2 regions of the Sulfitobacter sp. IGS-18 genome follow, and region 1 is predicted to be linked to the other one. Evidence: riboswitches for the same ligand, from Rfam matches in the RefSeq annotation. Region 1 holds a riboswitch; the other holds the start of a gene.
What was found. A riboswitch is a leader RNA that binds a small molecule or an ion and turns the genes downstream of it on or off. The one in region 1 is predicted to bind thiamine pyrophosphate.

Region 1 (15,799 bases):
TCCTGCGGGTGCTGCGGCTGGTCTCTGCCGCGCCGCGCCTGCGCCGGGTGGTCGAGGGGTTCATCACCGCCCTGCCGGGCATGGCATCCGTCTTTTCCCTGATGGCGCTGATCTTTTACATCGGTGCGGTCATCGCGACCAAGCTCTTTGCCTACAGCTTTCCCGAATGGTTCGGCACCCTGGGCCGATCCGGTTATTCCCTGTTCCAGATCATGACCCTGGAAAGCTGGTCCATGGGCATCGTCCGCCCGGTGATGGAGGTCTATCCGCTGGCATGGCTGTTCTTCATCCCCTTCATCATGGTGACGACATTCGCGGTGGTGAACCTGCTGGTCGGTCTGATCGTGAACTCCATGCAGGACGCCCACCATGAGGAAGAGAATGCCGAAACCGGTGCCTACCGGGACAGCGTAAACGAGCGCCTGATCGCGATCGAGGAACGCCTTGACCGGTTGCTGGAGCAGCAGAAGGCCAAGTAGCTGCTGCGCGGCCTCAGGCCCGCTGCACCCCGATCCGGGTCACGCCCAGAACATCCAGTACCTTGGCCTCGATCTGTTCGGCGTTCATACCCGCAACCGCATACATATCTGCCGGTGAGGCCTGGTCGATGAAGATGTCGGGCAAGACCATGGAGCGGTATTTCAGCCCCTTGTCAAAGACACCTTCCTCCGCCAGCAATTGCGCCACATGGCTGCCAAAACCACCGACGGCACCTTCCTCGATGGTGATCAGCGCTTCGTGATCCGCCGCCAGGGACAGGATCAGGTCGCGGTCCAGCGGTTTGGCGAAACGTGCATCGGCGATGGTGGGGGTGATCCCCTTGGCCGCCAGCGCCTCGGCGGCTTTTTCGACCTCGGCCAGCCGGGTGCCGAAGGACAGCAGCGCCACGCGGCTGCCCTGCCGGATCATCCGGCCCTTGCCGATCTCAAGCGGTTTGCCGCGCTCCGGCATGTCCACGCCGTTGCCCTCGCCACGGGGAAAACGAAAGGCGATGGGCCCGTCGTCATGGGCAGCCGCCGTGGCGACCATGTGTTTCAGCTCCGCCTCGTCCGCGGCGGCCATGACGACAAAGCCGGGCAGGTTGGCAAGGTAGGCCACATCGAATGCGCCCGCATGAGTCGCCCCGTCAGCCCCCACCAGACCCGCGCGGTCGATGGCAAAGCGGACCGGCAGGCGCTGGATCGCCACGTCATGCACCACCTGGTCGTACCCGCGTTGCAGGAAGGTCGAATACATCGTGCAGAAGGGCCGCATCCCGCCGGCAGCAAGCGCGGCAGAAAAGGTCACTCCATGCTGTTCGGCGATGCCCACGTCAAAGCAGCGCGACGGATAGCGTTCGGCGAAAAGGTTCAGCCCGGTGCCATCCGGCATCGCAGCGGTCACGGCGCAGATCTTGTCGTCCTCTGCCGCTTCCTCCAACAGGGTCTTGGCAAAGACCGAAGTATAGCTGGGCGCGTTGGAAGGTGCCTTTTTCTGTTCGCCGGTGACGACATTGAACCTGGACACGCCGTGCCCCTTGTCCCGCGCGTTTTCCGCAGGGGCGTATCCCTTGCCCTTCTTGGTCAGCACATGGATCAGGATCGGCCCCGTCGCCCGCGCCCTGACCGTGCGCAGCACCGGCAGCAACTGGTTCATGTCATGCCCGTCGATGGGGCCGAGATAGGAAAAGCCCAGCTGTTCGAACAGGGTGCCGCCCACAGCCATGCCCTTGAGCATGTCCTTGGCGCGTTTCGCGCCCTCACGGAACGGATAGGGCAGCAGGCTGACCGCGCCCTTGGCCGCCGCCTTGAAATCCTGGAACGGTTCTTCGGCATAAAGGCGGCTGAGATAGCTGGACATCGCGCCCACCGGCGGGGCGATGGACATCTCGTTGTCGTTGAGGATCACGATCAGGCGCTTTTTCAGGTGACCTGCGTTGTTCATCGCCTCATAGGCCATACCGGCCGACATCGCCCCGTCGCCGATTACCGCAATCGCATCGCCCAGACCTTCGGGCACCACACCGCCCAGATCACGCGCCACGGCAAAGCCGAGCGCCGCGCTGATCGAGGTCGAACTATGCGCCGCGCCAAAGGGGTCATAGGGAGATTCGCTGCGCTTGGTGAACCCGCTCAGCCCGTCCTTTTGGCGCAGGGTGCGGATGCGGTCACGCCGCTCCGTCAGGATCTTGTGTGGATAGCACTGGTGGCCCACGTCCCAGATGATCTTGTCACGGGGGGTGTCAAAGACCGCGTGCAATGCGACCGTCAGCTCAACCACGCCCAGCCCGGCGCCCAGGTGTCCGCCCGTTTCGGAGACGGCAGAGACGGTCTCGGCCCGGACCTCGCGGGCAAGCTGAATGAGCTGGGTATCGGTCAGCCCGTGCATGTCAGCAGGGCGCTTGATCTTGTCCAGCAGCGGTGTGGCGGGTTGGTCAGGCATGTCTGCCCCCTCTGTCAATTCCTGCGGGTGACGGCAAAACGCGCGGCGTCCCGCAGCGTCTCGGCGTCTTTGCCATATACGTCAAGCGCATCACAGGCTGATTGCACCAGATCCTGGGCACGCTGTCTGGCTTCTTCAAGGCCCAGCAGGGACACGAATGTGGCCTTGCCTGCCCTGGCATCCTTGCCGGTGGCCTTGCCGACGGTAGCGGCATCACCCTCGACGTCCAGAATGTCATCTGCGATCTGAAAGGCAAGACCAAGCGCACCGGAATAGGCCGCCAGCGGTGCGGCATCTGCGCCCGCCATCCGCGGCCCGGCCATGGCGGACCAGCCGAACAGTGCGCCGGTCTTGCCCTGCTGCAATGCGGTGATCTGATCAAGCGTGAGCGGAGACAGGGCTGTTTCCGCCGCGATATCCAGCGCCTGGCCCAGCACCATGCCCCGCGCGCCGGCAGCCTGCGCGAGGGTGCGCGCCAGTTCCATGCGGGCGCTGTCATTGCCCGCATCGGGATGGGTGACCAGTTCGAAGGCCAGGGATTGCAACGCATCACCGGCCAGAACGGCTGTCGCCTCGTTCCAGGCGACATGCACCGTCGGCGCGCCGCGCCGCAGATCATCGTCATCCATGCAGGGCAGATCGTCATGTACCAGACTATAGGCATGCAGCGCTTCGATCGCAGTGGCAGGCCAGATCGCTTGCTCGGGGGATATCCCGTGCAGCCGGGCCGATTCCAGCACCAGAAATCCGCGCAGACACTTGCCGCCACGGGTGGCATGACCCATCGCCATGACAAAAGGCAGATCGTCAAATGACCCCAACACCCGCTCAAAGTGCTGTGCCACGGCATCCGCCGCCTCGGAGAGCCTGCTTTGGAACACCGCAGCTACAGGCCTTCGACCGCCTTGACACCGGTGGGGTTGCCATCGCCATCCAGCGTGATTGCGGCAACCTTTTCCTCGGCTTCTTTCAGCTTTGCCTCGCAGCGAGCTTTCAGGGCGGCGCCGCGCTCATAGAGCGCGATACTCTCGTCCAGCGCGACATCGCCACGCTCCAGTTGGCCCAGGACCTTCTCCAACTCCGCCATGGCGGTTTCAAAACTCATTTCTTCAACGGGTGTGTCGGACATCGGAGCCTCACTGATCATAGGTTGCGGCACAATAGCGATGATCGCCGATGGCTGCCAGCCATGCCCCCGCTTCTTTTTGGCAAAAATATTCTGGGGGCACACAGCCCCGGCGGTTGCAACAAGCGCGTCAGTCAGGGGCCAGCATGTAGCCCGCGCCGCGCACTGTCTGCAGGTATTGCGGCTGCTTGGGGTTCACCTCGATCTTGCGCCGCAGCCGGGTGATCTGCACATCCACCGCGCGTTCCTGGGCCTGACCCCGGTCACGGCCCAGTTCCTCGACCAGGCGTGCACGGCTCATCGGTTCGCCGGGCTGAGCGGCAAATATCCGCATCAGCTGCACCTCGGTCGCCGTCAGCCGGACCAGCTCGTCGCCCTGCCACAGCTCGCCGCGCTCCATGTCGTAGCGGTTGTGGCCCAGCGACAGAACCTTGGGCGCGGTATCCTCCGGCCGGGTCTCGGGCATCCGGCGCAGGATCGCGTTGATCCGCAGCAGCAGCTCCTTCGGCTCGAACGGCTTGGCGAGGTAATCATCCGCCCCTGCCTCCAGCCCTTCGATCCGGTTCCCGGTCTCGCCCTTGGCCGTCAGCAGCAGGATCGGGGTCTGCCGGGTTTCGCGCAGCGAGGCCGTGAGGGTAAGACCGTCCTCGCCGGGCATCATCACGTCCAGCACGATCAGGTCGAAATCCAGCCCCGACAGGATGCGCCGCGCATGGGCGGCGTCCCGCGCGGCGGTCACCAGGAATCCGTGCCGCATCAGGAATTTCTTCAGCAGGGTGCGAATGCGTTCATCGTCATCGACGATCAGCAGATGGGCGTCCATGGCGGTCATCCCCCGGTCTCGCGCAGCCGCGCATAGCTTGCACGCATCTCTGGGTCCATCATCGCCTCCAACACCTTGCGGAACCCTGCGACCGCTTCTGGCCCCGCTTCCCTGAAGGCAGCCCGCAACCGGGCGCGCTGCGCATCGGACAACTGCCGTTCCAGGGCCTTGCCTGCGTCGGTCAGGTGCAGATGGCGTTCACGTTTATCGTTCCGTCCTACCTTGCTTTCCACCAGACCATCCGCGATCAGGGTCCGCAACACACGGTTCAGTGACTGTTTCGTAACGCCAAGGATGTTCAGCAGGTTGTTCACCGTGGTGCCCGGCGCCCGGTTGATGAAGTGGATCGCCCGGTGATGCGCCCGGCCATAGGCCAGATCCATCAGAATTCGGTCGGGATCGGCGGTGAAGCCGCGATAGGCGAAGAACATCGCCTCGCTCCCCTGGCGCAGTTGTTCGTCCGTCAGAAACAGCAGGTTCTCGCCACCGATCCCTGTTGGGGCGCGTCCGTCCGCCATGATGTACCTCTTTGCCTTTGAGGGGGCATATTACGTCAGCCTTGTTGACACTCCAAGAGCGAAACGATAGTCATCCACAACTTTCACGACATAAAGTGTCCGACGCGGGCCTTGTCGCGCAACATTATTCAATCAAGGGGTGAAAAAATGGTAGGTGCCTATGATGACCGGGATGGTCACATCTGGATGGATGGCAAGATGGTCGATTGGCGCCAGGCCAATGTGCATATCCTGACCCATGCGATGCATTATGCCTCTTCCGTCTTCGAGGGGGAGCGTGCTTATGGCGGCAAGATCTTCAAGAGCCGCGCCCATTCGGAGCGTTTGAAACGCTCTGCCGAGATGATTGATTTCGAAATCCCGTACTCCGTGGACGAGATCGAGGCCGCCAAGGCCGAGGTTCTGAAAGTATCCGGTCTGACGGATGCCTATGTCCGTGCGGTGGCCTGGCGCGGCGCGGGCGACGACATGGGGGTCGCTTCGGCCCGCAACCCTGTCCGGCTGGCGATTGCTGCCTGGGAATGGGGTGCCTATTACGGCGACGCCAAGATGAAGGGCGCAAAGCTCGATATCTCCAAATGGAAACGTCCCAGCCCCGAGACGATCCCCGTCCATGCCAAGGCGGCGGGCCTTTACATGATCTGCACCATGTCCAAACACGCGGCTGAGGCCAAAGGATGTTCCGACGCCTTGTTCATGGATTATCGGGGCTACGTGGCCGAGGCGACGGGTGCCAACATCTTTTTCGTCAAGGACGGCGAGGTGCATACGCCTGACGCGGATTGCTTCCTTAACGGGATCACGCGCCAGACGGTGATCGGAATGCTCAAGGACAAGGGCATTGCGGTGCATGAGCGCCATATCATGCCGGAAGAGTTGGAAGGCTTCGAACAATGCTGGCTGACCGGCACGGCAGCCGAAGTGACCCCGGTGGGACAGATCGGCGATTATACCTTTGAAGTCGGCGCGATGACCCGCGAAATCGCGGAAAGCTACGAAAAGCTGGTCCGCAGCTGAGATAGCCCAAAGCAGAGGCGGGACCCCGGGGTCCCGCCCAGAGGTTCAGTACAGCGCGACAGGATTGACCATTGCCTGCACCGTTCCCTTGATCCGGGGCTGGCCCAGCACAAACATGAACTCGTTCACCCCATCACGCAGCAGCGGGCCGACATTCATGGTTTCCAGAATATAGATCCCGTTGTCCTTGAGCAGGGTGACATGGCCGTAGAACACCTTGTCTCCTTCTGCGGCGGGGATCGCGTCCAGCCCCCAGGTGTCCGCGCCCACCGCCATCGGGTTGAGCGAGGCGAGATAGACCGCGCCTTCGTTGGTCAGGCCGGGTTCGGCGCTGCCCCATAGCATCGGGTCGCTTTCCAGCATGCCTTCGGTCCAGCCGGTGTGAAACAGGATGATGTCACCCTCACCCATGGTGACACCCTGTGCCTCGGCGGCGGCCTTGATTTCTGTTGATCCGAAGTGTTCCCCGGCTTCCATGACCTCCTTGCCGAGGTGTTTCGCCATGTCGATGATCACAGCCCGCCCGACCAGTGGCGGCACATCATGGGTGCCCAGTTTGGTCAGGCCGGTGATGGCGGAAATCTCCTTTTCGTCGAGGCAGTTGTAGTAATGCCCGCCTTCGCCCAGATGCCCCAGCCCGTCCAGTTGCGAGCCGATGCCGATCCAGGTTTGCAGGATATCGTCGTTGTAGTTGCCCTCGTAGCCGAAGCTGGTCAGCTTCTGCCCGCCCTGCTGGTTGGGTTGCACCACCTGCAGGTTCAGCGACCGGGGCGGAAAGGCCGGCGTGTCCGGGCCGATGGTGATGCCCAGCGGCATGGATTTGCCCTGTTTGATCAGTTTGGCCGCCTCCAGCGTGCGTTCCGGCGTCACCAGGTTGGCGGAACCGATCGTGTCATCCGCACCCCATTTCGAAGGCGCGCAATCCTGCGCGAAACTCGCAGTCGCCCCCAGCACCAGCGCGGCCAGTGTCACGGTCATCATTCTTGTCATGGTTTCCTCCCTAGGATTAGGGGCCTCGGGCGAGATTCGCCTGGGCCCTGCGCAAAGGTTACACGAAATTTCCCCAATCACGGGAATCCCCGGCGAATTGGCCCGGGCTGAAACCGGCAGGTGCAGGGCGGTTACCCGCAGGGACCCCGGTGGGAACGGATGTGTCGGTTGCTGTCATGAAACCTTGAAAAACTTGTCACGAAACTGTCGGCAGACCGTTACGCGACTGCGGTTTGAGTGGCGCAGAATTCATCCAGACAGGGAAAACCCATCCATGACCAGACTCCTGCGCCCCACCCGCCGCTCCGTGCTGGCGGGGTCCGCCGCCTTTGCCGCAACGCTTGCAATGCCCGCAATCAGCCGCGCGTCCTCCCGGCCCGTATTCACCCATGGCGTTCAGTCAGGGGATGTGGACACGAATTCCGGTATGATCTGGACGCGCACCGACCGCCCCTCGCGGGTGATGGTCGAGGTTTCGACCACGGAGAGCTTTGCCAATGCACGTCAGCTGCCCAGCATGGACGCGGTGCCGGGGCATGACATGGCGGTCAAGCGGTTGCTGCAGGACCTGCCGAGCGACCAGGATATCTTTTACCGGTTCACCGCCGCCGATCTGACCGACCTCAACGTGACCTCCGAACCCCTGGTGGGGCGGTTCCGCACCGCGCCGACCGCACGCCGCGATGTGCGTTTTGCCTGGTCGGGCGACACGGCCGGTCAGGGCTGGGGCATCGACGCGAATGGCATGCGCACCTATGCGACGATGGCGCGCCATACGCCTGATTTCTTCCTGCATTCCGGCGACACGATCTATGCCGATGGCCCGATGCAGGACGAGGTCGACCTGCCTGACGGTGGTAAGTGGAAGAACGTGGTTCTGCCCGATGAAAAGCGCAAGGTTGCCGAAACGCTGGACGAATATCGCGGCCAGTGGAAATACAACATGCTGGACGAACATGTGCGTGCATTGAACGCGCAGGTGCCGACCTTCATGCAGTGGGACGACCATGAGGTCGTCAACAACTGGTCGGCGTCCAAGGACCTGACCGCCGATGACCGCTATACCGAGAAATCCGTGCATGTCCTGGCCGCCCGCGCTGCCCAGGCGTTCCACGAGATGACGCCGCTGCGGATCACCCCGGCAGAGCCGAACCGCGTTTACCGCAAGATCAACTATGGTCCGATGCTCGACGTGTTCTTTCTGGACCTGCGCAGCTACCGTGGCCCGAACGGCGCATCGCAGGAAAGCGAGATCAACGCGGACAGCACGATCCTGGGTTCCGAACAGATGGCATGGCTCAAGCGGGAACTGACCAATTCCACCGCCACCTGGAAGGTGATCGCCTGCGACATGCCGATTGGTCTGGTTGTACCCGATGGCGAAAAGATCGAAGGCGTGGCCAACAAGAACGACGGCGCACCGGGCGGTCGCGAGCTGGAAATCGCGGAACTGCTGCGCTTCATCAAGAACGCGCGGGTGCAGAACACCGTCTGGTTCACCGCTGACGTGCATTACACTGCGGCGCATTACTACAACCCCGACAAAGCACAGTTCCAGGACTTTGAACCGTTCTGGGAATTCGTCTCGGGGCCGCTGCATGCGGGCACGTTCGGGCCGAATGCGCTGGACGCGACCTTCGGGCCGGAGCTGAAGTTCGTGAAAGCCCCCGCAGAGGGTCAGGTGAACCTGCCGCCCAGCGCCGGCTTGCAGTTCTTTGGCCTCGTGGACATTGACGCGCAGACCCAGCAGATGACGGTGCGTCTGATGGACCGCGCAGACACCGAGCTTTACTCGGTCACGCTCGACCCCAAGGGCGCGTCGATCTGAGTATTCGATCCGAGATACCAGATGGGGCGGGCCGGTTTGGCCTGCCCTATTTGCGCAGCGCAGGCAGGCCGACGCCCGTGCTTTCGAAACCGCCGTCAGAGGCGATGACCTGCCCGGTGACATAGCTGGCTTTCTCCGAGCACAGGAATACGATGACTTCGGCGATCTCGCGCTCCGTGCCGTAGCGGTTCAGCGGAATCGCGTCATGGTAGGCGTCGATGATGTCCTGGGTATGCACGGCCATCGCCAGTTTGGTGCGCACCGGGCCCGGACAGACGCAATTGGCGCGGATGCCGTATTCACCCAGTTCCGCCGCCTGCTGTTTGGTCAGCTGGATCACCGCGGCCTTGGAGGTGCCATAGGCGACCCGAAGGGTAGAGGCGCGCAACCCCGAGATCGACGCGATGTTGACCAGGGCGCCCTTTGTGTCCTTCAGCGCGGGGGTGACCGCCTGCGACATCAGGAAGACACCGTCTAGATTGGTTTCCATCACCCGGCGCCACCGGGCGAAATCGGTCTGTTCGATCGGGCCGAAATCGGCCACGCCCGCGTTGTTCACCAGCGCGTCGATCCGCCCGAAACGCGACAGCACATCCGCGACGGTCCGGTCCACGGCGCCAGGGTCCGACACGTCGCAGACAAAGGCGCTGGCTGCCTGTCCAAGGTCGGCGGCTGCCTTTTGCAATGCGTCCGCATCGCGGTCCAATGCCGCGACCAGCCAGCCCTCTTCGATGAAGAGCCTTGCGGTGGCCAGCCCGATTCCCCGTGCAGCGCCGGTAACCAGCGCAACCTTCTGGGCCTTGCTCTGCTCTGCGGGCATCAGAAATCGACGCCCTTCTGCGCCTTGATCCCGGCCTTGAAGGGGTGTTTCACCTCGGTCATTTCGGTGACCAGATCGGCATATTCGCACAGCTCCGGCTTGGCGTCGCGCCCGGTCAGGATCACGCCGGTGCGCTTGTCGCGCGCCTCCAGCCCTGCGATGACCTGTTCGACCGACAGGTATTCATAACGCATGGCGATGTTGATCTCGTCCAGCACCACCAGATCGTAATCGCCGCTTTCCATCATCTCGCGCGCCTTGGCAAAGGCGGCCTGAGCGGCGGCGATGTCGCGTTCCTTGTCCTGCGTATCCCAGGTGAAGCCTTCGCCCATGGTGTGCCAGTCGACGCCGCCCAAACGGTCAAAGAACAGTCGCTCGCCGGTTTTCCACTTGCCCTTGATGAACTGGACAACACCAACGCGCTGTTTCCAGCCCAGCGCCCGCAACACCACGCCGAAGGCGGAAGACGACTTGCCCTTGCCCGCGCCGGTATGGACCAGCACCAGACCCATTTCCGGGTCCTGCAGCTCGGCCACCTTCTTGCGCTGTTCGGTCTGACGCTCCTGCATCTTTTCCTTGTGGGACTGGTCGGTCATGGCACTCTCCTTTTACGGGGTCAGGACTTGGGGTCGGACACGGCGCGCACCTTGCTGCGGTCCATGCCGAGCTGGTGTTCGCGCCAGATGACGAGGACACCGGCGCAGATCACCAGCGCGGCCCCCGCCAGCATCATGATCGTGGGCAGTTCGCCAAAGATGACATAGCCCAGAACAATTGCGAACAGCATCGAGGTATAATCATAGGGTGCCAGCATCGACACCGATCCAAAGCGGTAGGACGAGGTGACGAGGATCTGGGCAACACCGCCCACCAGCCCTGCCATCACCAGCAGCGCTGCGGTCTGGCCGGTCGGGACCACCCAGCCAAAGGGCATGGTAAGCAGCGACAGCACGGTTGCGGTGGCGGAAAAGTAGAAGACGATGGCAGCGGTATGTTCGTTCTGCACCAGCTGGCGCAGGTGCACCTGTACGAGGCTGCGCATCATCGTGGCACCGAGGATCAGCATGGCGCCGATGGTGGCCATATGGTCGAGCTGTGAACTGCCAAAGCGGGGCCACAGGATGATGACCACGCCAATCAATCCCACCGCCACGGCGCTGATGCGCAGCAGGCGAATGCGTTCGCCCAGCATCACGGCGGCCAGCACCACGGTGAAGATCGGCGTGGCGAAACCGATGGCTGTGACTTCGGGCAGGGGCAGCAGGCCGAGCCCGGCAAAGGTCAGGCCCATTGCGGTGGTCCCGAACAGCCCGCGCCAGACGTGGCCCATGGGGTTCCTGGCCTTGAGCCCGATCTTCAACTGTCCGCGCTGGGCCAGCCAGATCAGGATGATCGGGATCGCAAAGAGCGAGCGGAAAAAGACCTGCTCACCCGGCGGGATCTCGTCCGAGGTGGACTTGATGATCGCCGACATGCAGGTGAACAGAAAGATTGCGGTGATCTTGAGTGCAACCCCGAGCGCGGGTCTTTCGGAAAAATCTTCTACCTTCATGAATGGCTCATGCGTCCGGGCCGATGATGCCGCGGTTCTCGCCCACCTGTCCCCGGTGCAACAGCATGTGGTCAAGCAGCACACAGGCCATCATCGCCTCGCCCACCGGAACCGCCCGGATGCCGACACAGGGGTCGTGGCGGCCCTTGGTGATGATCTCGGTTTCCTCGCCGGTCTTGGTGATGGTCTTGCGTGTGGTCAGGATGCTGGAGGTCGGTTTCACCGCGAAACGCACCACGATGTCCTGCCCGGTGCTGATCCCGCCGAGGATGCCACCCGCGTGGTTGGAAGAATATCTCGGCTCCGCCCGCTTCACGATCGGCAGGCCGCCATTTGCGATCATGCGTTTGTTCAGCGCCTTGCGCGTGACCTGAAGCGTCATGCCGCCCTCGGCCTCGGTGAAATGGAACAGATCCTTCACCTTGAACCAGCGTTCCTTGTCGTTCTCGTTCTGAGGTCGGATGATATATGTTCCCGTGGCGTCCAGTCTGGCACCTTTGAAAAAGATCTCGACGATGTCTTCGGATGCAGGGGGTGCAAATATCTCATCCGCGTTCAGCTCACCGGTCAGCATCGCCGCCGACATGCCCTCGCCGATCTCCACGCCTTTGACCGCGTTGATGCTCATCATCGCGGCGGCCAGGTCGGTATCCAGCTTGCCATAGACCGGCGCACCAAGGCCCGCGGGTACGCCACGCGCCACGACCTCTATGATCGCGCCGACGCTGCTGCCCGATTTGCGCAGACCGTCGAGGTATTCCGCCCAATCGATTGCGGCTTTGGCGTCGGGCACCCAGAAGGGGTTTTGTTCGATCTGGTTCCAGTCAAAGGCATCGCGGTCGATCTTGTGCGGGCCCATCTGCACCATGTAGCCGGTGATTTGCACCTGGGGCGCAATTGCCTTGATCGCCTCGCGGGCCAGACCGCCCGCCGCAACCCGGCTCGCGGTTTCGCGGGCAGAGGACCGGCCGCCGCCGCGATAGTCGCGTACGCCGTATTTCTGGAAATAGGTGATGTCGGCATGGCCCGGGCGGAACTTGTCCTTGATGTCGCCGTAATCCTTTGACCGCTGGTCGGTATTCTCGATCATCAGCTGCACGGGCGTGCCGGTCGTGACGCCTTCGAACACGCCGGACAGGATGCGGACCTCGTCCGCCTCGCGGCGCTGGGTGGTGTATTTGTTCTGGCCCGGTTTCCGTTTGTCCAGCCAGTGCTGGATCATCGCCGCATCCACCGGCACGCCGGGGGGGCAGCCGTCAACCGTGGCGCCAAGCGCGGGCCCGTGGCTTTCGCCCCATGTGGTGACACGAAAAAGGTGGCCAAAGCTGTTGATCGACATAGGGACGCTCCTTTGCTGACCCTGTTACCGGGCGTGCAAAGGGGCCTCAAGGGATTTCGCCTTGCAAGTCGGGTAAGAGCGTCCTAGCTCTTGATGCACCTCGGGGGGCCCAATCGGGCTGAGATTGCGCAAGCTGACCCGTTGAACCTGAACCGGTTAACACCGGCGGAGGGAAGGTCTGGACATCCATCCAACGCTTTCTGACGCCGCATGATGGAGGATGCCATGAGACATCTAACTTTTGCTGCTTTAGCGACACTTGCCGCAACCGCCGCGCAGGCCGAGACGCCTGTGCTGACAGTCTATGCCGGCGATTATTTCACATCCGAATGGGGCCCCGGCCCGGTCATCGAGGCGGAATTTGAAAAGATCTGCGATTGCGATCTGCAATTCTCGACCGGCGATCTGCTGCCGCGCCTGCTGCTGGAGGGCAAGCGGACCAAGGCGGATGTGGTGATCGGCCTGACCTCGGACGTGACGGCCAAGGCGCGGGCGACCGGGCTTTTTGCGCCGCACGGCCAGGACAACAGCGCGCTGACGCTGCCGATCGAATGGACGGATGATGTGTTCCTGCCCTTCAACTACGGGCATACCGCCTTTGTCTTTGATGACACGCGGATGGAAAACCCGCCCGCGACCTTCGACGATCTGCTGAACATGCCTGATGACGTCAAGATCGTGATCCAGGACCCGCGCACGTCCATCTCGGGCCTCGCGCTGGTGCTGTGGGTCGAGGCGGTTTATGGCGACAAGGCGCAGGAAGCCTGGGGCAAGCTGGCACCGAAAATCCTGACGGTGACGAAGGATTGGTCGACCTCCTACGGGATGTTCACCGATGGTGAGGCGGACATGGTGCTGAGCTATACCACTTCGCCCGCTTATCACATGTTTGCCGAGGAAGACTTTACCAAACATGCCGCGCTCTTTCCGGAGGGGCATTATTTCATGGTCGAAACCGTGGCCAAGGTGGCAGATACGGATGTGCCGGAACTGGCGGATCAGTTCATGGGCTTCGTGATGTCTGAAATCTTCCAGAAACTGATCCCGGCCGCCAACTGGTCGCTGCCCTCGGCACTGCCGCAGGACCAGTGGCCGGACGGCTGGGCCAAGCTGGATCTGCCGGAAAAGGTGCTGTTCTACGATGAGACCGAAGCCGCCGCCGTGCAGGAGAAAGCGATCGAGGCATGGCGCAGCGCGCTGACCCAGTAACGCGCATTGCGGGCATGACCGCCGCCGGTTTGACGGTGGCGGTTGTGCTGGCGGCCTGTGTCGGGATTGTCTCGCGTGCCGAACCGGGGGGATTTGGCCCCGGCGACGGTGCAGCGATCCGGTTCACGGTCATGCAGGCGCTGCTGTCGGCCGGGTTTTCCGTTGTGCTGGCGGTGCCGCTTGCGCGGGCACTGGCGCGGCGGCAGTTCTTCGGGCATGGCATGTTGGTGATGCTGCTGGGGGTGCCCTTTATCCTGCCGGTGATTGTCGCCGTGATCGGCTTGCTGGCGGTGTTTGGCCGGAATGGCATGCTGAATACCGTGCTTGGCACCATGGGCCTGCCGGAACTGTCGATCTATGGGTTGCACGGTGTGGTGCTGGCGCATGTCTTTTTCAACCTGCCCCTCGCCACGCGGCTGCTGCTGCAGGGGTGGCAATCCATCCCGGCAGAGCGATTCCGGCTGGTGGCGCAGCTTGATCTGAGCCCCCGCGCCGTGGCGCGAACGCTGGAATGGCCGCTGTTGCGCCAGGTCGCGCCGGGGGCCTTTGCGCTGATCTTTGTCATCTGCCTGACCAGTTTTGCCGTGGCGCTGACCCTGGGCGGGGGGCCAAGGGCCACAACCATCGAACTCGCCATCTATCAGACCTTCCGCTACGATTTCGACCTGACGCGCGCGGCGTTGCTGTCGCTGGTTCAGCTGGTTGTTGCCGGCGGCGCGGCGCTGGTGGCGTTGTGGTTCATCCCTTCGGTGGGCATTGGCGGCGGGCTGGACCGGGTGCCGCGCCGGTGGGATGCGCGCGGCGGCATCCAGCGCTGGGGCGATGTTGCATTGATCCTGCTGGGCGCGGCCTTTCTGCTGCTGCCACTGGGGGCAGTTGTGCTGAGGGGCGTTGCCGGGCTGCCGATGATGCCGGCTTCGGTCTGGCAGGCGGCGGGGGCGTCACTGGGCGTGGCCATGCTCAGCATCGTGGTTTTGCTGGCGCTGGCACTGCCCATGGCGGGCTGGATCGCCGGCAGGGCGTCGGGTGGGGTGGAAGCCATCGGCCTGTTTGGCCTGTCCGCCTCTCCGCTGATGATCGGGACGGGGTGGTTCATCCTGCTCAACCCGGTGGTGGACCCGGTGGCATTGGCGCTGCCGGTAACGGCGCTGGTGAATGCACTGATGGCCCTGCCCTTTGCGCTGCGGATCCTGGTGCCGCGCCTGCGGGACACGTTGCGTGAATATGGCCGGTTGAGTGCTTCGCTGCAGATGCGTGGCTGGTCGCTCTGGCGGTGGGTGATCCTGCCGCGCCTGCGGCCTCAGGTCGGCTTTGCGGCGGGGCTGGCGGGGGCGCTGTCGATCGGGGATCTGGGCGTGATTGCGCTTTTTGCCGATCCGGACCGCGCCACCTTGCCTTTGCAGATGTACCGGCTGATGGGGTCCTACCAGATGCAGGCGGCTGCCGGCGCGGCGGTGCTGCTGCTGGTCATGGCGCTGGGCGTGTTCTGGATTTGCGACAGAGGAGGGCGCTGGCATGCTGCGGATTGAGAAGGTGGAAATCACGCTGGGCAGTTTTCGGTTGTCCGCTGACATGGCGCTTGAGCAGGGTCGGAAATATGCGGTGATCGGCCCTTCGGGCGCGGGAAAATCGACGCTGCTGGGGGCGCTGGGCGGGTTCGTGCCGCTGACGGCAGGGCGGTTGATCTGGCGGGGGCAGGACATCACGCAAGCGGCCCCGGGCGCACGGCCCATGACGATGTTGTTTCAGGACAACAACCTGTTTCCGCACCTGAGCGTGACGCAGAATGTCGGGTTGGGGATCAACCCCGAAATGCGGCTGAGCGCGGAGGACCGCAGCCGGGTGACGCAGGCGCTGGAGCGGGTGGGGCTGAGCGCATATGCGGACAAGCGGCCCGGCGCGCTGTCCGGCGGGCAGCAAGGCCGTGTGGCGCTGGCGCGCGTGCTGGTGCAGGCACGGCCGCTTCTGTTGCTGGACGAACCCTTTGCTGCCTTGGGACCGGCGCTGCGCAACGAGATGCTGGATCTGGTGCAGGACCTTGTGGCGGAAACGGGGGCGGCACTGATCATGGTGACCCATGCGCCCGATGATGTGCGCCGGATCGCGGATGAGGTGATCTTTGTCGCGGGCGGCGTGGCAGAGGCACCGCAACCGGC
Region 2 (15,799 bases), on a different replicon from region 1:
TGCGCTGCCGTGACCTGACCAAAGGACACCATATCGCGCAGGCTGGACCACGAATGCGCGCGCCGCAGGTCCAGGGCGATCCCTTCGTCCCTGTCAAAGCCCAGCTCGACCGCAACGATCAGCGGCGCGGCGTCGATCAGCGGCAAGAATGCGACGGGCAGCTTCGCGGTCATGACAAAAGCCCGGCAGTGGTCACCAGCGCCTCGGCAACGTCATAGACCTTGCGGCCCTGATCCATCGCCGCGCGCCGCAACAGGTCATAGGCGGCTTGTTCATCAATGCCCCGGGCCTTCATCAGCAAGCCCTTGGCCCGGTCGATCACCTTGCGTTCTTCCAGGGCGCGTTTGGTGGTCGCCAATTCGTTGCGCATCTGGCGGAACATGGTGAAGCGGGCCACAGCGGCATCAATGATCGGTTTCAGCCGATCCGCGCGCAACCCGTCGACGACATAGGCGGAAACACCAGCCTCTATCGCAAGCTTGGTCAGGTTTGCGTCGCTTTGATCAACGAACAAGGCCACCGGGCGCTCCAACGGGGCCGAGGCGAGCCTCAGTTCCTCAAGCGAGTCGCGGGAGGGATTGTCCAGGTCGATCAGGATGATATCCGGATTATGATCCGCAATCGCCGCCGTCAGCCGGGACATATCGGTGATCGTTAGCAATTCGTACTGCCCCGCATGCGCGAGGCTTTCCTCGATCAACGCGGCGCGCGAGGGGTCTGTTTCAACGATGATGATCTTGAGAATCCGCTGCATGGGCCGGACGTCATCACGCAGAGGAATGCGACGCAATTTGAATTCAACCGATCCGGGCCGCTTTTCAGCACTCTGCCTATGGATTGGGCGTTATGCATTTCACATGTGCATATCCAACGCGCCAGCAATAAACCAACTTTCAGCCAACTCCGCCCGGAACCGCTGTGGCGCGTTGGTTCAGCCTGTGGAAATGGAGGGGGCAGGGCGCCAGACGGGCCGTCGGTCAGTCCCGTCCCGACGCGTCAAATGTATCCTGGGCAGCATTGATCGCCTCCTTGTGTTGCCGGCTCCACTCCACCAGCGTCGCGACCTGCGCCGCAAAGGCATGGCCCAGTTCCGTCAGTTCATAGGTGACCTTGGGCGGCACGGTCGGCTCGACATGCCGCAGCAGATGACCGTCACGTTCCAGGCGCCGCAGGGTCAGGGTCAGCATCCGCTGGGAAATGCCGTCCAGCGCCCGTTCAAGCACCCGGTAGCGCAGCGGTCCGCCTGCCAGTTCCGCCAGGACCCTGACCGTCCATTGCTCGCCCAACCGGACCAGGATCAGCTCCAGCCCGCAATCTTCGTGGTCGTCTGACCCGCAGGATTCCAACGATGCCCTGCGCACAACCGTGTTCGTAACCGACATCCAAGTGCCTCCTTACGTGCCCCTGATGGCCTCCCTAGGTTAGCCGGGAACCAACACGGAAAGGAAGCATCATGATACTGATTACCGGCAGCTCGGGGCAACTCGCCTCGCAAATCGCACGCCAGGCCAGTGCGGCAGGTTTGGACCTGCGGACCGCTAGCCGCGCGCCGGACGCCGACAGGCAAATGGATTTCGACCACCCCGAAACATTGGATTTTTCCGGCGTCGACACGCTTTTCCTGACCTCGGCCGGCTATGCCGAGGACGATGTCGTCATACGCCGTCACGGCGCCGTGGTGGAAGCGGCGCGTGCGCAGGGTGTCGGCCATGTCATCTACAGCAGCCTGCACGCCAGTGGCGTGCATCTCGGCTTTGCACTTGCGCACCGCTGGACCGAGCGCGCGCTGCAGGCCAGCGGGATGAAATGGACCATTCTGCGCAACGGACTTTACGCCGAACTGGTCGGCGCGCTTTTGGCCCCGCGCGGCGGGAAGATCACCACGCCATTCGGGAACGGGGGCATCTCTGCCGTTGCGCGCAACGATCTGGCCGCCGCTGCGGTGAGCGTGCTCAAGGCGCCGGATGCCCATGTCGGCCGCAGCTACGAGCTTGCCGGGACGGCGGCGATTTCGGCGGCGGAGATCGCCGGGACCCTCGGCGTTCCATATGTCCCGAATGCCTTCGAGGCAGAGCGGGAACTGCTTGGGCAGATGCCGTTGCTGCCCTTCCAGGCCCCGATGCTGATGTCCATCGCTTCCGCCGCTACCGCCGGATACCTTGCGGTCGAAAACACCGATCTTGTTAAACTGGTGGCAGAGCCGCAGGACGCTTTGACAATTGCCAGTGCGGTGGCGCAGGCGATGGCCCAGCCCTGAGCGAAACAGCCGTGTTCCGGGTGCGCCCGTTCATGCCCGGTGCGCGCGCCCGGAACCGGCAGGCAACATGCCATTGTCCCGGTACCAGGCGACTTCGTCGGCAATGGTCTGCGCCATCGGGCGGAACGACAGCCCCAGTTCCGAGCGCGACTTGGCCGGATCAAAACGGCTGTGGTCAAATTCCTTGCGCATGTTGCGCACCGCAGCGAGGCTCAGCAGCGCGGGGCGACCGGTCAGGCGGGCCACACCCTCTTGAAGCCCCGCGATCAGCCAGAGGGCGGCTGCCGGAATCCGCCGCTTTGGCGCGGCGACGCCGGTGGTCTTTTCGTAAAGCTGCATCAGCTCTGCCATCGCCACATGTCGCCCGGCGGCCAGATAATGCTCGCCCCTGCGGCCTTGCCGCAGCGCGCGGATCTCGGCCTGGGCCACGTCGCGCGCATCGACAAAGGCAAAGGTGGCAGGCGGGATGCCGGGCAGCTTGCCCTGCATGAAGTCCAGGGTGAATTGCCCTGCCGCAGTTGGCCCCCGGTCACCCGGTCCGTGCATCCAGCCGGGCATGACGAAAACGCCGAAAGTGTCGGCATGATTCTCAAGATGTTCCATGACAATCTGGTCCGACAGGATCTTGGACCGGTAATAATCATCCGCACCCTTGGCGGGCCGTTTCATGGTTTCGTCCACCACCTGTCCCTTTTTGCCGTCCACCACAGCAATGGAACTGGTGTGCACGATCTGGCGGATACCGGCCTCATGCGCCGCCGTCAGAAGCTGCCCGGTCGCATCGACGTTGATCGCCTTCAGCATCTCCCAGTGCCTGCCGCCGTAGTAGCTGTCGCGGAAATAAGCCGCGGTGTGGAACAGCGTGTCGCAGCCTGCCAGGGCCCCGGCGAACCCCGGTATGTCCTGCATGTCGCCTTCGACGATGTCGAGCCCCTCCAACGCCCCGAATTGCTGCCGCGCCTTCCCGGCCGAGCGGGCCAGGCCCCGCACCTGAACCCCCTCTGCCAGCAGCGCGCGGACCAGATTGTTGCCCAAGAGCCCGGTCGCCCCGGTGACGAAGGCAACTTTTGTGTCGCGTCCAACCATCTCAGCCCAGGTCCTGGCCAAGGGCCTGCATCAGGGCAATACGGTCGTAAAACACCTCTTCGTGGGTCGCATGTTCATCGTTGAAGGTGAAGAACCCGGCAAAGCGGAACCGGAAGGGCTTACCGCTTGGCTGGATCATGTGACCCCCCATGGCGAAAGGCCCTGTGAAGGTGCCGGTGAACTCGGCGGTCATTGCCAGATGCCGGTTGTTCCAGACAACGGGTGACATCTGGACCTTCACATCGGGAAAGGCATCGAACAAGGCCTGTTCGCGTATGCGGGTCTCCTCGCGGCCACGGGTTTCGGTCATCGGATCGACGAAGTGGAAATCTTCCGACATCAAGGCAAGCAGCGCGTCAAGGTCACGTGTGTTGAATGCCTTGGTGGCGCGGTCGGTAAAATTGAATGGGATTAGCATCTGTGTCTCCTTTGCTGGTCCAATCTACGACGGGCAGCGCATTCCAAGAACACACAGCAATGGACAATCGTTTTGCGTGCATGCAAAATGAACCATGACCGATTGGGATGATCTTCGCGTACTTCTGGCCATCTCGCGGCGGGGCAGTTTCCTGCAGGCAGGCCAGGTTCTGGGCATGGCGGCCTCGACTCTGTCGCGGCGCATCACCCGGCTGGAGGAAGAGATCGGCGAACCCGTGGTCGAGCGCAGCGTCGAGGGCCTGCGTCTGACCGCAAGGGGGGCCGCTTTGACCGCCACTGCAGAGCGGCTTGAACGCGATCTGCAACAACAGACCGTCAGCAGCAACGGCGAATTGTCCGGCGGTGTGACGGTCACAGCAGGCGACGGCTTCGTGCCCGTGCTGACGCAGGCAATTGACCGCTATATCGATCTGCATCCGCGATGCAGTGTCGATCTTTTGGTGGATGCGACCCTGACAAAGGTCGCGCGCGGCAGTGTCGATATCGCGGTCCGCACCATTCACCTGGGCGAACCATCGCTGATTTACAACAAGGTCGCGTCACTTTCCTATGGCGTCTATTGCGCGGCCGAATATGCCAGCCGCCTGCCTTCCAATGCCGGGCCGGGCGATGCCGCGATGATCGACCTTTCGCCGCCCTTTGATCAGACCCCCCATCTGCGCGCGGCACGGGCAGCAGGCTTCGTATCCTCGCGTTTCCGGGTCTCCTCCTTTTCGGCCCAGCTTCAGGCCTGCGCCAGCGGATACGGTGTGGCGGTTCTGCCTGATCTGCTGGCGGCGCGTCTGGTGCAGCCTTTCGGCGCGGCAGACCTGCCGCCGATGGATGTGTTTCTGGTCACCCGCCCCCAGACCCTGCGCCAGCCCCACCTGCGCGCGTTTTTCGATGTGCTGCGCGATACGTTGCTTCGGGCCGGTGCGCGCGGGCGCTGAAGTGCCGTGCGCGGCGATCTGAGGGGCCGGAAAATCGGCTGTTGAAGTTCGCGACATCCTGTCCTACCCATGTCACAGAATTGCATTGCTTCGCGCGTCAGCGACGACGAAGCGATAACGAAATCATCCGTCGGGGGGCCCATCCGGGCTGAGAGGTGCATGCACCGACCCGTCGAACCTGATCCGGGTCATACCGGCGTAGGGAACGGGTAGATTGTGCGAAACAGATCGCACAAAACTCATTCTTGCGTTGGCACGCCCGTACCCTGGAGACGTGCCCGTGACGAACCACACACCGATTGTCCTGACCATTGCCGGCTCTGACAGTGGCGGCGGCGCCGGCATTCAGGCGGACATCAAGGCGATCTCGGCAACCGGGGCCTATGGCGCGAGTGTCATCACCGCGGTGACCGCCCAGAACACAACAGGCGTGACAGCGGTGCATGAGATCCCCGCCGATGTTGTTGCCGCGCAGATCGACGCGGTCCTGTCGGATCTGGATGTCGATGTGATCAAACTGGGGATGTTGTTCTCCGTACCGATCGTTGCGGCCACCGCGGAACGCCTGGCTGTGTTCGACGGGTTGAGTGTCGTTGATCCGGTGATGATCGCGAAATCGGGTGATGCGCTGTTGCAGGATGCCGCCGTGGCGGCCCTGATCACGCAGATCCTGCCACAGGCTGGCCTGCTCACCCCGAATTTGCCGGAGGCCGCGCGGTTGCTGGGCACAACCGCCGCCACCACGCTCGAAGAGATGGTGCAACAAGGGCAACGGCTGGTCGGGTTGGGGCCAAGGAACGTATTGATGAAAGGCGGGCATGGCGTTGGCGGCACCTGCACCGATGTGCTGGTCAATGAAAGCGGCCTGGTCGCGACGTTTGCCGCGCCCCGGATCGACACGCGCAACACCCATGGTACGGGATGCACCTATTCCGCCGCGATTGCAGCCTATCTTGCACAGGGGCGCGACCTTGAGGATGCCGTGAAAGCGGCGCACGGATATCTTCATGCGGCGATCAGGGCCGCCGATACCCTGCACATCGGAAAGGGTCATGGCCCCGTTCATCACTTCCATGGTCAATGGAAATGACCGAAGTCACGATCATAGGGGGCGGCGTTGCCGGTCTTTGCGTCGCGCGGACACTGCTGGATTGCGGGGTCGGTGTCGTCTTGGTGGACCGGCACAACGACATCGGCCCCCATGCCTGTTCCTGGTGGGCGGGCGGCATGCTTGCCCCGTTCTGCGAAGGCGAAAGCGCCGAGGAACCCGTTGTCAGGCTGGGACGCGAAGCCGCAGACTGGTGGGAGGCCAAGACCGGCGCGGTCCACCGGTGCGGCTCGCTTGTTGTATCGTCGATGCGCGACACAGCCGATCTTGCCCGCTTCGCCCGGCGCACCACCGGATTTCGCCAGGTGAGCGGAGCAGAGATTTCAGACCTGGAACCCGATCTGGGCGGAAGATTTACCAAGGGATTGTTCTTTGAGAGCGAAGCCCATCTTGCCCCCCGCCGCGCACTTGCCCGGTTGCGCGCCAGTCTCCTGGCGGATGGTGCGGTATTTGTTCAGGAAGATGCCGACCCCGACAGATATGCACAACGCGGCCTGACCATTGATTGCCGGGGATTTCAGGCCAGGGACAGACTGGGTGACCTGCGCGGTGTCAAAGGCGAAATGCTGGTTCTGTCCTGCCCCGATGTCAGCATATCGCGCCCGATCCGGCTGCTGCATCCCCGGGTTCCGCTGTATCTGGTGCCCCGTGGCGACGGTGTTTTCATGCTGGGTGCGACGATGATCGAAGGGCAGGCAGGCAAGTATGTTACCGCACGTGCCTTGCTGGAATTGCTCAGCGCCGCCTATGCGCTGAACCCCGCCTTCGGGGAGGCCGAGGTGCTGGAAATCGGCGTTGATAGCCGTCCTGCCTTTCCCGACAACCTGCCCCGCATCCGGCGCAACGGAAACCTGATCCGGGCCAACGGCCTGTTCCGGCACGGCTTTCTTTTGGCCCCGGCGCTGGCGCGGATGGTGGCCGATCTGATCATTGACAACAAAACGCCTGAGGTGATGGATGAAACTGCTGCTTAACGGAGCCCCGATCGACGCGCAGGTTGCGACCCTGGCCGATCTGCTTTTGGCCGAAGGCTTTGGCGATGCCAAAGTTGCCACTGCCGTAAACGGCGAATTTGTGCCCGCACCGGCCCGCCCGGATCATGCGCTTTCGCCGGGCGATGCGGTTGAGGTCCTTGCCCCGATGCAGGGGGGCTAGGCCATGTCGGAATTTTACGGCACGACATTGCCCAATGGCCTGATGCTGGGGACCGCACAATATCCGTCCCCTGCAATCCTGGCGGATGCCTTCAAACGCAGCGGCGCCGGCGTGGCGACCGTGTCGTTGCGCCGTGAAACCGGTCAGGACCGCGCCGGTCAGGACTTCTGGCAGCTCATTCGCCAACTTGGTGTGCACATCCTGCCCAATACCGCCGGGTGCCACAGTGTCAAAGAGGCGGTGACAACTGCACATATGGCGCGTGAAGTGTTTGATACCAGGTGGATCAAGCTGGAAGTCATTGGCGAAGAAGACACCTTGCAGCCCGATGTCTTTGGCCTTGTCGAGGCCGCGCGCATTCTGTCCGAGGACGGGTTTCAGGTGTTTCCCTATACCACGGAGGATCTGGTCGTGGCCGACAGGCTGTTGCACGCGGGTTGCGAGGTGCTGATGCCGTGGGGTGCGCCGATCGGGTCGGGGCTCGGGCTGAACAATGTCTTTGGCCTGCGCGCCATGCGCGCCCATTTCCCGGATGTGCCATTGGTCATTGATGCGGGCCTTGGCCTGCCGTCCCATGCCGCCGCCGCGATGGAGATGGGCTTTGACGCTGTTCTGCTGAACACAGCCGTGGCCAAGGCAGGTGACCCCGCCGCCATGGCAGAGGCTTTTGCAAGTGCGATCCGGGCCGGACAGCTGGCCCATGCCGCCGACCCGATGGGCCCGCGTGACATGGCGGCCCCGTCGACCCCGGTAATCGGAAAGGCGTTCCTCGAATGACATTGGATCGCTTTTATCCGATTTTCGACAGTGCGGATTGGATTGAACGGCTTGTTCCGCTTGGCATCAAACTGGTGCAATTGCGGATCAAGGACGCAGCGCCGGATGTGATAGGCGACCATATCCAGCGTGCGAAACGGATCTGTGTGGAGCATGGCTGCACCTTGATCGTCAACGATTACTGGCAGGCCGCAATTGATGCCGGTTGCGATTACATCCACCTGGGGCAGGAAGACCTGGATGGCGCTGATATGGCTGCCATCCGCGCCGCAAAGCTGCGGCTGGGGATCAGCACCCATGACAGGGCAGAGCTGGCGCGCGCGATGGCGCTGGCCCCTGATTATATCGCCCTGGGTCCGATCTATCCGACGATCCTGAAGAAAATGAAATGGCATGAACAGGGTCTTGCAAAGCTGACCACCTGGCGCGGGCTGATCGGGAAGACGCCCTTGATCGCAATCGGCGGCATGTCGGTCGACCGCGCGCCGGGGGCATTCGAGGCAGGCGCCGATGTGGTCGCCGCTGTCACCGACATCACCTTGAACGAAAACCCCGAGGAGCGTGTCCGCGCCTGGTTGAGGGCGACAAGATGAGCCGATATGCGCGTCAGATCTGCCTGCCCGAAGTGGGTCTTGCGGGGCAGGGGGCAATCCAGGCTGGGCATGTCCTTGTGGTGGGTGTCGGCGGCCTGGGGGCGCCGGTACTGCAATATCTGGCTGGCGCGGGCGTGGGGCGGCTGACCCTGGTGGATGGTGACCTGGTTTCGCTGTCCAACCTCCACCGGCAGACCCTGTTCCGCGAGGCGGATGTCGGTCGGGCCAAGGCCTCTGTCGCCGCCGGAACCCTGCGGGCGTTGAACGGGGCCTGCGCAATCGACACTGTCGTGGCTCCGCTGGACCCCACGAATGCGGCTTCACTGGTGTCCCAGGCCACGCTTGTTCTGGATTGCGCCGACAGTTTTGCCACCAGCTATATCCTGTCAGATACCTGCAAGGCACTGGGCGTCCCCCTGATCAGCGCATCTGTCTTGCGACTGGGCGGCTATGTGGGCGGCTTTTGCCAAACGGCACCCTCCTTGCGCGCCGTGTTTCCTGACCTGCCTGACCGCGCGGAAAGTTGTGCCACAGCCGGGGTCATGGGCCCCGTTGTCGGCATGATCGGGGCCGCTCAGGCACAGATGGCCCTGGCATATCTGATCGGCCAGAAACCATCCCCATTGGGCCAGCTGATCCGCTTTGACATGCAGAATTTCCGATCCAGCGGGTTCCGGTTTGACACCGCACCGGACCCTGTAGCGGATTTCACCTTCGTCGCCGCCTCCGAGGTGACCGGCGGCGACTTTGTTGTCGAACTGCGCAGCAAGGATGAAGCCGTGATCCCGGTCACCACAGATGCGCGGCGCCTCACCGTGGCGCAATTCGCCGATCAACGGCCAACGCCAACCGCCGGTCAGCGCGCGATCTTTGCCTGCCGAACCGGTTTGCGCGCCTGGCAGGCCGCCCGTCTTCTTCGCTCCTATTGGGGCGGCGACATCACCTTAATCGCAATGGGCGACAGCCCGCCAACAGGAAGATAACCGATATGAAACTGACCCATTTGACTGCCGCTCTTTCCTTTGCGGCCTCTCCCCTGATGGCCGCCGATGAGATGAGTGTGCTGCTCGATTGGTTCATCAATCCAGATCACGGACCGATCATTCTGGCACAGGAACTGGGATATTTCGCGGAACAGGATCTAGAAGTTGCAATCATCGCCCCAGCCGATCCGTCCGATCCGCCAAAGCTGGTGGCTGCCGGACAGGCCGATCTGGCGGTGTCCTATCAACCGCAGCTTCACCTGCAGATACATGAAGGCCTGCCGTTGCAACGGGTCGGCACCCTGGTCGCCACACCGCTGAACTGCCTTCTGACCCTCGCGGACGGGCCGATCCGGACCCCTGCTGACCTGGCAGGCAAAAAGGTTGGTTATTCCGTCGGCGGGGTCGAAGAGGCGGTGCTGGGGACAATCCTGCGCCACCATGGGCTGTCCCTGGAAGATGTGGAAATGGTCAATGTAAACTGGTCGATGTCCCCCTCCCTGATGTCTGGTCAGGTCGATGCGGTCATCGGTGCCTATCGCAACTTTGAACTCAATCAGATGGAAATCGAAGGCGTCGGGGGCAATTGCTTTTTCGTCGAGGAAGAAGGCCTTCCTTCCTACGATGAGCTTATCTACGTCGCCAACTCCGAGACGATGGACAAAGACAGGATTGCCCGCTTTCTGGCCGCGACCGAAAAGGCGACGCAGTACATGGTGAACAATCCCGAGAAGAGCTGGGAAATCTTTTCCGGCACCTCGGCCGAGCTGCAGGACGAACTGAACGCCAGGGCCTGGGTTGATACATTGCCACGTTTTGCCCTGCGCCCAACAGCCATGGATGAGGGTCGTTATGCCAGGTTCGAGGCCTTCTTGCATGAGGCCGGGCTGATCCCGTCGCAAAACCCCGTGTCCAGCATCGCCATCGACGTGACGGCGAACTGATGGCACCGGATTATGGCAAGACATTCGCGCATTGGCGCGCGGGGAGCGCTGCTGCGTGGCAGGCGTACACGCATCACGCATTCGTCGAGGGCCTGGGCGATGGCACCCTGCCGCGTACCGCGTTCCTCCATTACCTGATCCAGGATTACGTGTATCTGGTCCATTATGCCCGCGCGTGGTCGCTGGCTGTGGTCAAAGCGGAAACGCTTGAGGAAATGAAAATCTGCGCCCGCACGGTTGACGCATTGGTCAATCACGAGATGTCGCTGCATGTTGAGACTTGCGCGGCAGAAGGGATTGACGAGGCCACCTTGTTTGCCGCGCCGGAAGCTGTCGAAAATCTGGCCTACACCCGCTTTGTGATGGATGCCGGCGTTCAGGGCGACTTTCTGGACCTCATGGCGGCATTGGCCCCTTGTGTCATGGGCTACGGTGAAATCGGCTTGCGCTTGGCGGGCAGCAAAGCCCCGGACACACCCTATGCCGCATGGATCGCAACCTATGCGGACCCCGAGTATCAGGCGGTATGCGCCAGGGTTGGCGCGATGATCGACGCTGCCGTGGCGCGCCGGGTCGGTGATCTGCCCCAATCGCCGCGGACCGCGGCACTGCAGGACCGGTTTACCAAGGCGACAAAACTGGAAGTCGGGTTCTGGCAAATGGGTCTGGACGGCGCATGACCAAGGCACCGGGGATCATGTTGAAGGGCCAGCACCGGATCGGTGACCGGGTTCTGTTTGACACCGACCTGCAGATCCCCGGTGCACAATGGACCTGTCTTTTGGGTCGGTCGGGTGTTGGCAAATCGACGATCCTGCGGCTGATCCTCGATCTTGAGACGGGCGGCACATTCAACGGCTCAATTGCGGCCACGGATGGCATGCCATTGGCAGGGCGTATCAGCTATATGGCGCAGTCGGATCTGTTGCTGCCCTGGCTGTCGGTGCTGGACAATGTCTGTATCGGCGCGCGGTTGCGGGGCACGGCCCCGAACATCGGGCGTGCCCGCGATCTTCTGCACCGGGTCGGGCTGTCAGACCATGCAGGCCAGAAACCCGCCTCCCTGTCCGGCGGGATGCGGCAACGCGCGGCCCTCGCGCGCAGCTTGTTCGAGGATCGGCCCATCGTCTTTCTGGACGAGCCGTTTTCGGCGCTTGATGCCGGCACACGCGCCGACATGCAGGAACTGGCGGCCGAGGTTCTCAGAGTCTGATTCAAAACTATCTGAGCATTATTAATCCCTTGCGAGATGGCGTGTGACACGTCGAATATGGGCGACGGTGATCCACGCCTCTGCGCTGGCGATGGATTTTTCCCAATCCTTTGACAGCCGGCGGCATCGGCCCAGCCAGGCGAGAGTACGTTCCACGACCCAACGGCGCGGCAGGACCTCGAAGCCCTGCGCCGTGTCGGAACGCTTGACGATCTGCACGGTCCATCGCCCAATGGCCTTCAGAGCGTCTCGCAGTTTGGGACCGGCATAACCTCCATCGGCAAATATATGACGCAGCATGGGATAGCGCGCGGCGACGGCTTTCAGCACATCCGGCGCGCCGTCACGGTCCTGAATTCCAGCGCTGTGGACCTCGAGCCCGACGAGCAATCCGGTTGTGTCAGTGACGATATGGCGCTTGCGACCCTTAACCCTCTTTCCGGCATCATATCCGCTAACACCGCCGCTTTCCGTGGTTTTTATACTCTGACTATCGATAACCCCCGCCGTTGGCCGGGCTTTACGACCCTCCGCCAGCCGCGTGGCTTCAACCAGCTTGCGGTTCATCTCATCGAGAAAACCGTCGTTGCGCCAAGTATAGAAATAGCTCCGCACAGTCGATACCGCCGGAAAGTCGTTCGGCAGCATCCGCCACTGGCACCCGGTCGTCGCCATGTAGAGGATCGCGTCGAACACGTCGCGCAAGCTTGTCGTGCGGGGTCTGCCCGTGGACTTGGGTGCTGGCATGAATGGCGCGATCAGTGCCCATTCGGGGTCTGTCAGATCGCTTGCATACTTGGCGCCCACTCGGGCATGTTGGCGTCGGGTGAGTTCGGTCCAGGCCATCGTGATCTCCGTTCAGCTTTGCAACCGAACAGAAGCACAACCTGCTGAACTCACTCAATTAGTTTTAAATCGGGCTCTCAGGGGCCGCACCGTTTTGCTGATTACCCATGATCCCGCCGAGGCCGCCCGTCTGGCGGATCAGATTACCGTCATGTCGGCGCAAGGGACGCAAAACTGGCCTCCCCCTGCAACTGCCGCATTGAGAGAGATCAACGCCGCCGAAACGCTCGCCTGTCAGGCCCGGTTGCTCGCCCATTTGCGGGGTATGGCCGCATGAAGCTGCGCGATACCTTGCTGGCCCTGGTGATCGGGCTGGGCCTGTGGCAGGTGCTGGTCATTGCCACCGGCGCCCCCCGTTTCATCCTGCCGTCGCCCTGGCGGGTCGCACAGGCCGCATACAGGAGCCGTGTGATAATCGCCGAAAATGCCTGGATCACGGCAATCGAGGTCATGCTTGGGTTGCTGATCGGCACGGTACTTGGTGTTGCAACAGCCATCCAGCTGGCGATCTCAAAGACCGCCGAACGGCTGATGCTGCCCATTCTTGTCTTCACCCAGGCCGTGCCGGTTTTTGCACTGGCCCCCTTGCTGACGCTCTGGTTCGGTTATGGCATGGGATCGAAAATCGTCATGGCGGTGCTGATCATCTACTTTCCTGTCACCTCCGCCTTCCATGACGGGCTGACGCGCATAGATGCCGGATACCGCGATCTGTCGGTTTCGATGCGCGCCGGCACCTGGCATTTCATGCGGCACATTCAGGTTCCCCAAGCGCTTCCCAGCCTTGGCACCGGTCTGCGGCTTGCCGCGGTCTATGCGCCGATCGGGGCGGTGATCGGCGAATGGGTCGGGGCCTCCCGGGGGCTTGGCTATTTGATGCTGCTTGCCAATGGCCGGGCGAAGATTGACCTGATGTTTGCCAGTCTTATCGTGCTCGCATGTCTGACCGTGATCCTGCATGTCTCGGTCGGCATCCTGGCCAACAGATTGACCTGGTATGCTCAGGGCAGGTCGCGGTCATGAAAGCATCCGGAGGCGGGCCGGGGTCAACGGCCCGGCCCTGCGCCATCGAACTCAGAACTGTCGGCTGATTGAAACCTTGATCGCCCGGCCCTCACCTTTGGCACAGCCATAGCCGTCATAGCAGACGCCAAAGTAGTCACGGTCAAACAGGTTGCTGATGTTCAGGTTGATGTCAAAGTTTCGTGTGGCATAGGTCACCGCCATGTCCGCCACGGTATGGCTGGGTGTGATCCGCAGGTTGTTCTGTGTCGAGTAGGACTCCGAAACATAGCGGATACCCGCGCCAAGGCTCAGACCCTGAACAAGCGCCGAAGCATCGTAATCCAGCCAGAGCGACAGCTGATGCATCGGGGCCATCGCATTGGCATTACCGAGCTTGGACGGGTCCGAAGACCTGGTGATTTCCGAGTCGAGGTAGCTATAGCTCAGAATGCCCTGGGTATGGGCAGCCAGCCGGCCCCGTGCTTCAAGCTCAAGCCCTTTGGAGCGGACTTCGCCCACCTGTGTAAAGCTTGAGAAGGTCGGGTCTGAAAGGTCGTAATCTTTCACATTTGTCTTGCGCAGATCATAGACAGAGGCGCTGAACATAAGATCGTTCGTCGGTTGATAGCGCAGACCTGCTTCCCACTGCCGGCTTTTCGATGGATCCAGGGTCTGGCCGGTAATCGTTGTGCCGACGTTCTGGATAAAGCCTTCGGAATAGCCCAGATAGGGCGTCAACCCGTTGGCGAATTCGTGGGTGATGCCGATCATGCCTGTTGCCGCGCTGTCGCTTTGGCTGCTGGTGGTGCCGGACAACAGGTCGGTGGCTTCGTTTTCGAACCGGCTGTAGCGCAGCCCGGCGGTAAGCGCGGTGCCATTGGCAAACTTCATGTGGTCCTGAAGGTAGACGCCGGTTTCTTCGTAAACACTGCGGTCGCGCGACGACAATGCCGGATCGGCCACGGGAAAGTCAAAGACCGGATTGCCGTAGGGCAGGGTATAGATGGTGCCATCGTAGAATTGTGTGACATTGGCGCGGCTGTATTGATAGTCGACGCCGGCAATCAGGCTGTTGTCCGCCCCGAACAGCTGGCTGTCCCATTTCACGTTGTTGTCGATGCCAAAGGTCCTGGCGTCTTCGTCATTCCGGAACGCGTAATAGTGCAGGCCCGCGGCATCCGCATAGCTGTAATCAAGATGTGCGTAATCGGTGGTCTGATGGGCGAAACGGACGCGTTGGTTAAAGAGGAAGCCTTCTCCAAACTGATGGCTCAACTCCCAGCCAAGTGATTCCTGGGTGGTCTCGAAGTGGTTGTAGTCCGATTGCCGATAGGCAAAATCAGCGGGCAGCGAGCCAAAGGCGGGGTCAAAGTCTTCTCCCGCGATTGGCGAGAAGATCAGCGGTGTCCTGGCGTCCTGCTGTACGTGGCCCAGCAGGGTGAGGGTGGTGTTATCCGACGGCGCCCAGGTGAACCCGCCCGCCAGGAACGCGCGGTCATTGTCCGAACCGTCGATCTCGGTTTCGCCGTTGCGCAGCAGGCCGGTGACGCGCGCGGCCATGGTGCCATCGGCGCTGATTGTATCGGACCAGTCGAAACCGGCCTCGGCAGTGTTATTGCTGCCATAGCTCAGCCGCCCTTCCGCCAGGCGGTCAAAGACCGGCCGTTTGGTCACCAGATTGACCATGCCGCCGGCATCGTTCGACCCGTACAGAACACCAGCCGGGCCGCGCAGCACGTCGACCCGGTCGATCATGAAGGGATCGGTCGTAAAGCCCGAAAAGCTCAGCGCCTTCTGCGGCAGCCCGTCGCGGTAGAGTGCATTTGTGCCCATGTCGAAGCCACGGATCGAAAACTGATCGAACCGGTCGTCGGTGCCCCAGGTTGAGGGGTTGATCCCCGGGACATAGGCAATTGCGTCTTCGACCTCGTCGGGTGCGCGGGTCTCAAGCTCGGTCGAGGTGACAACGGATATCGACTGGGGAACTTCGCTGAGCGGCACGCCGGATTTCACGCCGGTTTCGGTGGCAGGCGCCAGATATCCGTCTACCCGGCCCGAGTAATCCAGTTCGTAACGTAACAGGATAGAGGGCAATTTCACCGCATCGCCATCCTGCGCCTGCGCGGTCTGCGCCGCCAATGCAATGCAGGTCAGCGCCGTGCAGCCTGCCAGAATGCCATTCAGCGATATGCGGGGGAAACGGGGGGCGGGGAAATCTGTCATCTCGGGTCCTGTCAAGCGGCGCATGTGTCATGCGGGATATGCTGATGAAGAGATCAGCACTCACCTGGGAGTGACCTGGGTGGGCGCAACCTACGGCTCTGATTGCGGGTGTCAATCCGCTTTTCCCCCTTGCAGCGCGCGTTGAAGTTTCGGGGCAAGGCGCTGTGCGGCCCAGGGGATCGACAGCGGTGTCTGAAAGCTCATCGCGCCGGTTTCGTCCTCGTCCGCCCAGACCGAGCGGC

Region 2: another riboswitch for thiamine pyrophosphate. It lies ahead of thiD (bifunctional hydroxymethylpyrimidine kinase/phosphomethylpyrimidine kinase); the one in region 1 lies ahead of ACWNZ3_RS17610 (thiamine ABC transporter substrate-binding protein).

Annotation. Positions count from the first base shown of each region.
Region 1 is NZ_CM184556.1:3,621,340-3,637,138, reverse strand. Features, by position in the region: gene ACWNZ3_RS17675 (ion transporter) at 1-479, shown strand, start outside; gene dxs (1-deoxy-D-xylulose-5-phosphate synthase) at 493-2,421, opposite strand; gene ACWNZ3_RS17665 (polyprenyl synthetase family protein) at 2,436-3,302, opposite strand; gene ACWNZ3_RS17660 (exodeoxyribonuclease VII small subunit) at 3,308-3,550, opposite strand; gene ACWNZ3_RS17655 (response regulator) at 3,678-4,379, opposite strand; gene ACWNZ3_RS17650 (MarR family winged helix-turn-helix transcriptional regulator) at 4,376-4,888, opposite strand; gene ACWNZ3_RS17645 (branched-chain amino acid aminotransferase) at 5,036-5,905, shown strand; gene ACWNZ3_RS17640 (cyclase family protein) at 5,951-6,895, opposite strand; gene ACWNZ3_RS17635 (alkaline phosphatase D family protein) at 7,170-8,723, shown strand; gene ACWNZ3_RS17630 (SDR family NAD(P)-dependent oxidoreductase) at 8,770-9,543, opposite strand; gene cobO (cob(I)yrinic acid a,c-diamide adenosyltransferase) at 9,543-10,139, opposite strand; gene ACWNZ3_RS17620 (DMT family transporter) at 10,160-11,095, opposite strand; gene aroC (chorismate synthase) at 11,103-12,434, opposite strand; TPP riboswitch at 12,526-12,625, shown strand; gene ACWNZ3_RS17610 (thiamine ABC transporter substrate-binding protein) at 12,660-13,643, shown strand; gene ACWNZ3_RS17605 (thiamine/thiamine pyrophosphate ABC transporter permease ThiP) at 13,619-15,172, shown strand; gene ACWNZ3_RS17600 (thiamine ABC transporter ATP-binding protein) at 15,159-15,799, shown strand, end outside.
Region 2 is NZ_JCAQIH010000002.1:314,687-330,485, reverse strand. Features, by position in the region: gene ACWNZ3_RS19705 (ABC transporter substrate-binding protein) at 1-173, opposite strand, end outside; gene ACWNZ3_RS19700 (ANTAR domain-containing response regulator) at 170-754, opposite strand; gene ACWNZ3_RS19695 (winged helix-turn-helix transcriptional regulator) at 978-1,382, opposite strand; gene ACWNZ3_RS19690 (NAD(P)H-binding protein) at 1,454-2,257, shown strand; gene ACWNZ3_RS19685 (SDR family oxidoreductase) at 2,288-3,343, opposite strand; gene ACWNZ3_RS19680 (ester cyclase) at 3,345-3,761, opposite strand; gene ACWNZ3_RS19675 (LysR family transcriptional regulator) at 3,856-4,710, shown strand; TPP riboswitch at 4,832-4,932, shown strand; gene thiD (bifunctional hydroxymethylpyrimidine kinase/phosphomethylpyrimidine kinase) at 4,991-5,800, shown strand; gene ACWNZ3_RS19665 (FAD-dependent oxidoreductase) at 5,797-6,792, shown strand; gene thiS (sulfur carrier protein ThiS) at 6,776-6,973, shown strand; gene ACWNZ3_RS19655 (thiazole synthase) at 6,977-7,750, shown strand; gene ACWNZ3_RS19650 (thiamine phosphate synthase) at 7,747-8,343, shown strand; gene ACWNZ3_RS19645 (HesA/MoeB/ThiF family protein) at 8,340-9,326, shown strand; gene ACWNZ3_RS19640 (ABC transporter substrate-binding protein) at 9,332-10,270, shown strand; gene tenA (thiaminase II) at 10,270-10,950, shown strand; partial or broken gene ACWNZ3_RS19630 (ATP-binding cassette domain-containing protein) at 10,947-11,474, shown strand; gene ACWNZ3_RS19625 (IS5 family transposase) at 11,505-12,329, opposite strand; gene ACWNZ3_RS19620 (ABC transporter permease) at 12,603-13,352, shown strand; gene ACWNZ3_RS19615 (TonB-dependent siderophore receptor) at 13,404-15,557, opposite strand; gene ACWNZ3_RS19610 (ABC transporter substrate-binding protein) at 15,669-15,799, opposite strand, start outside.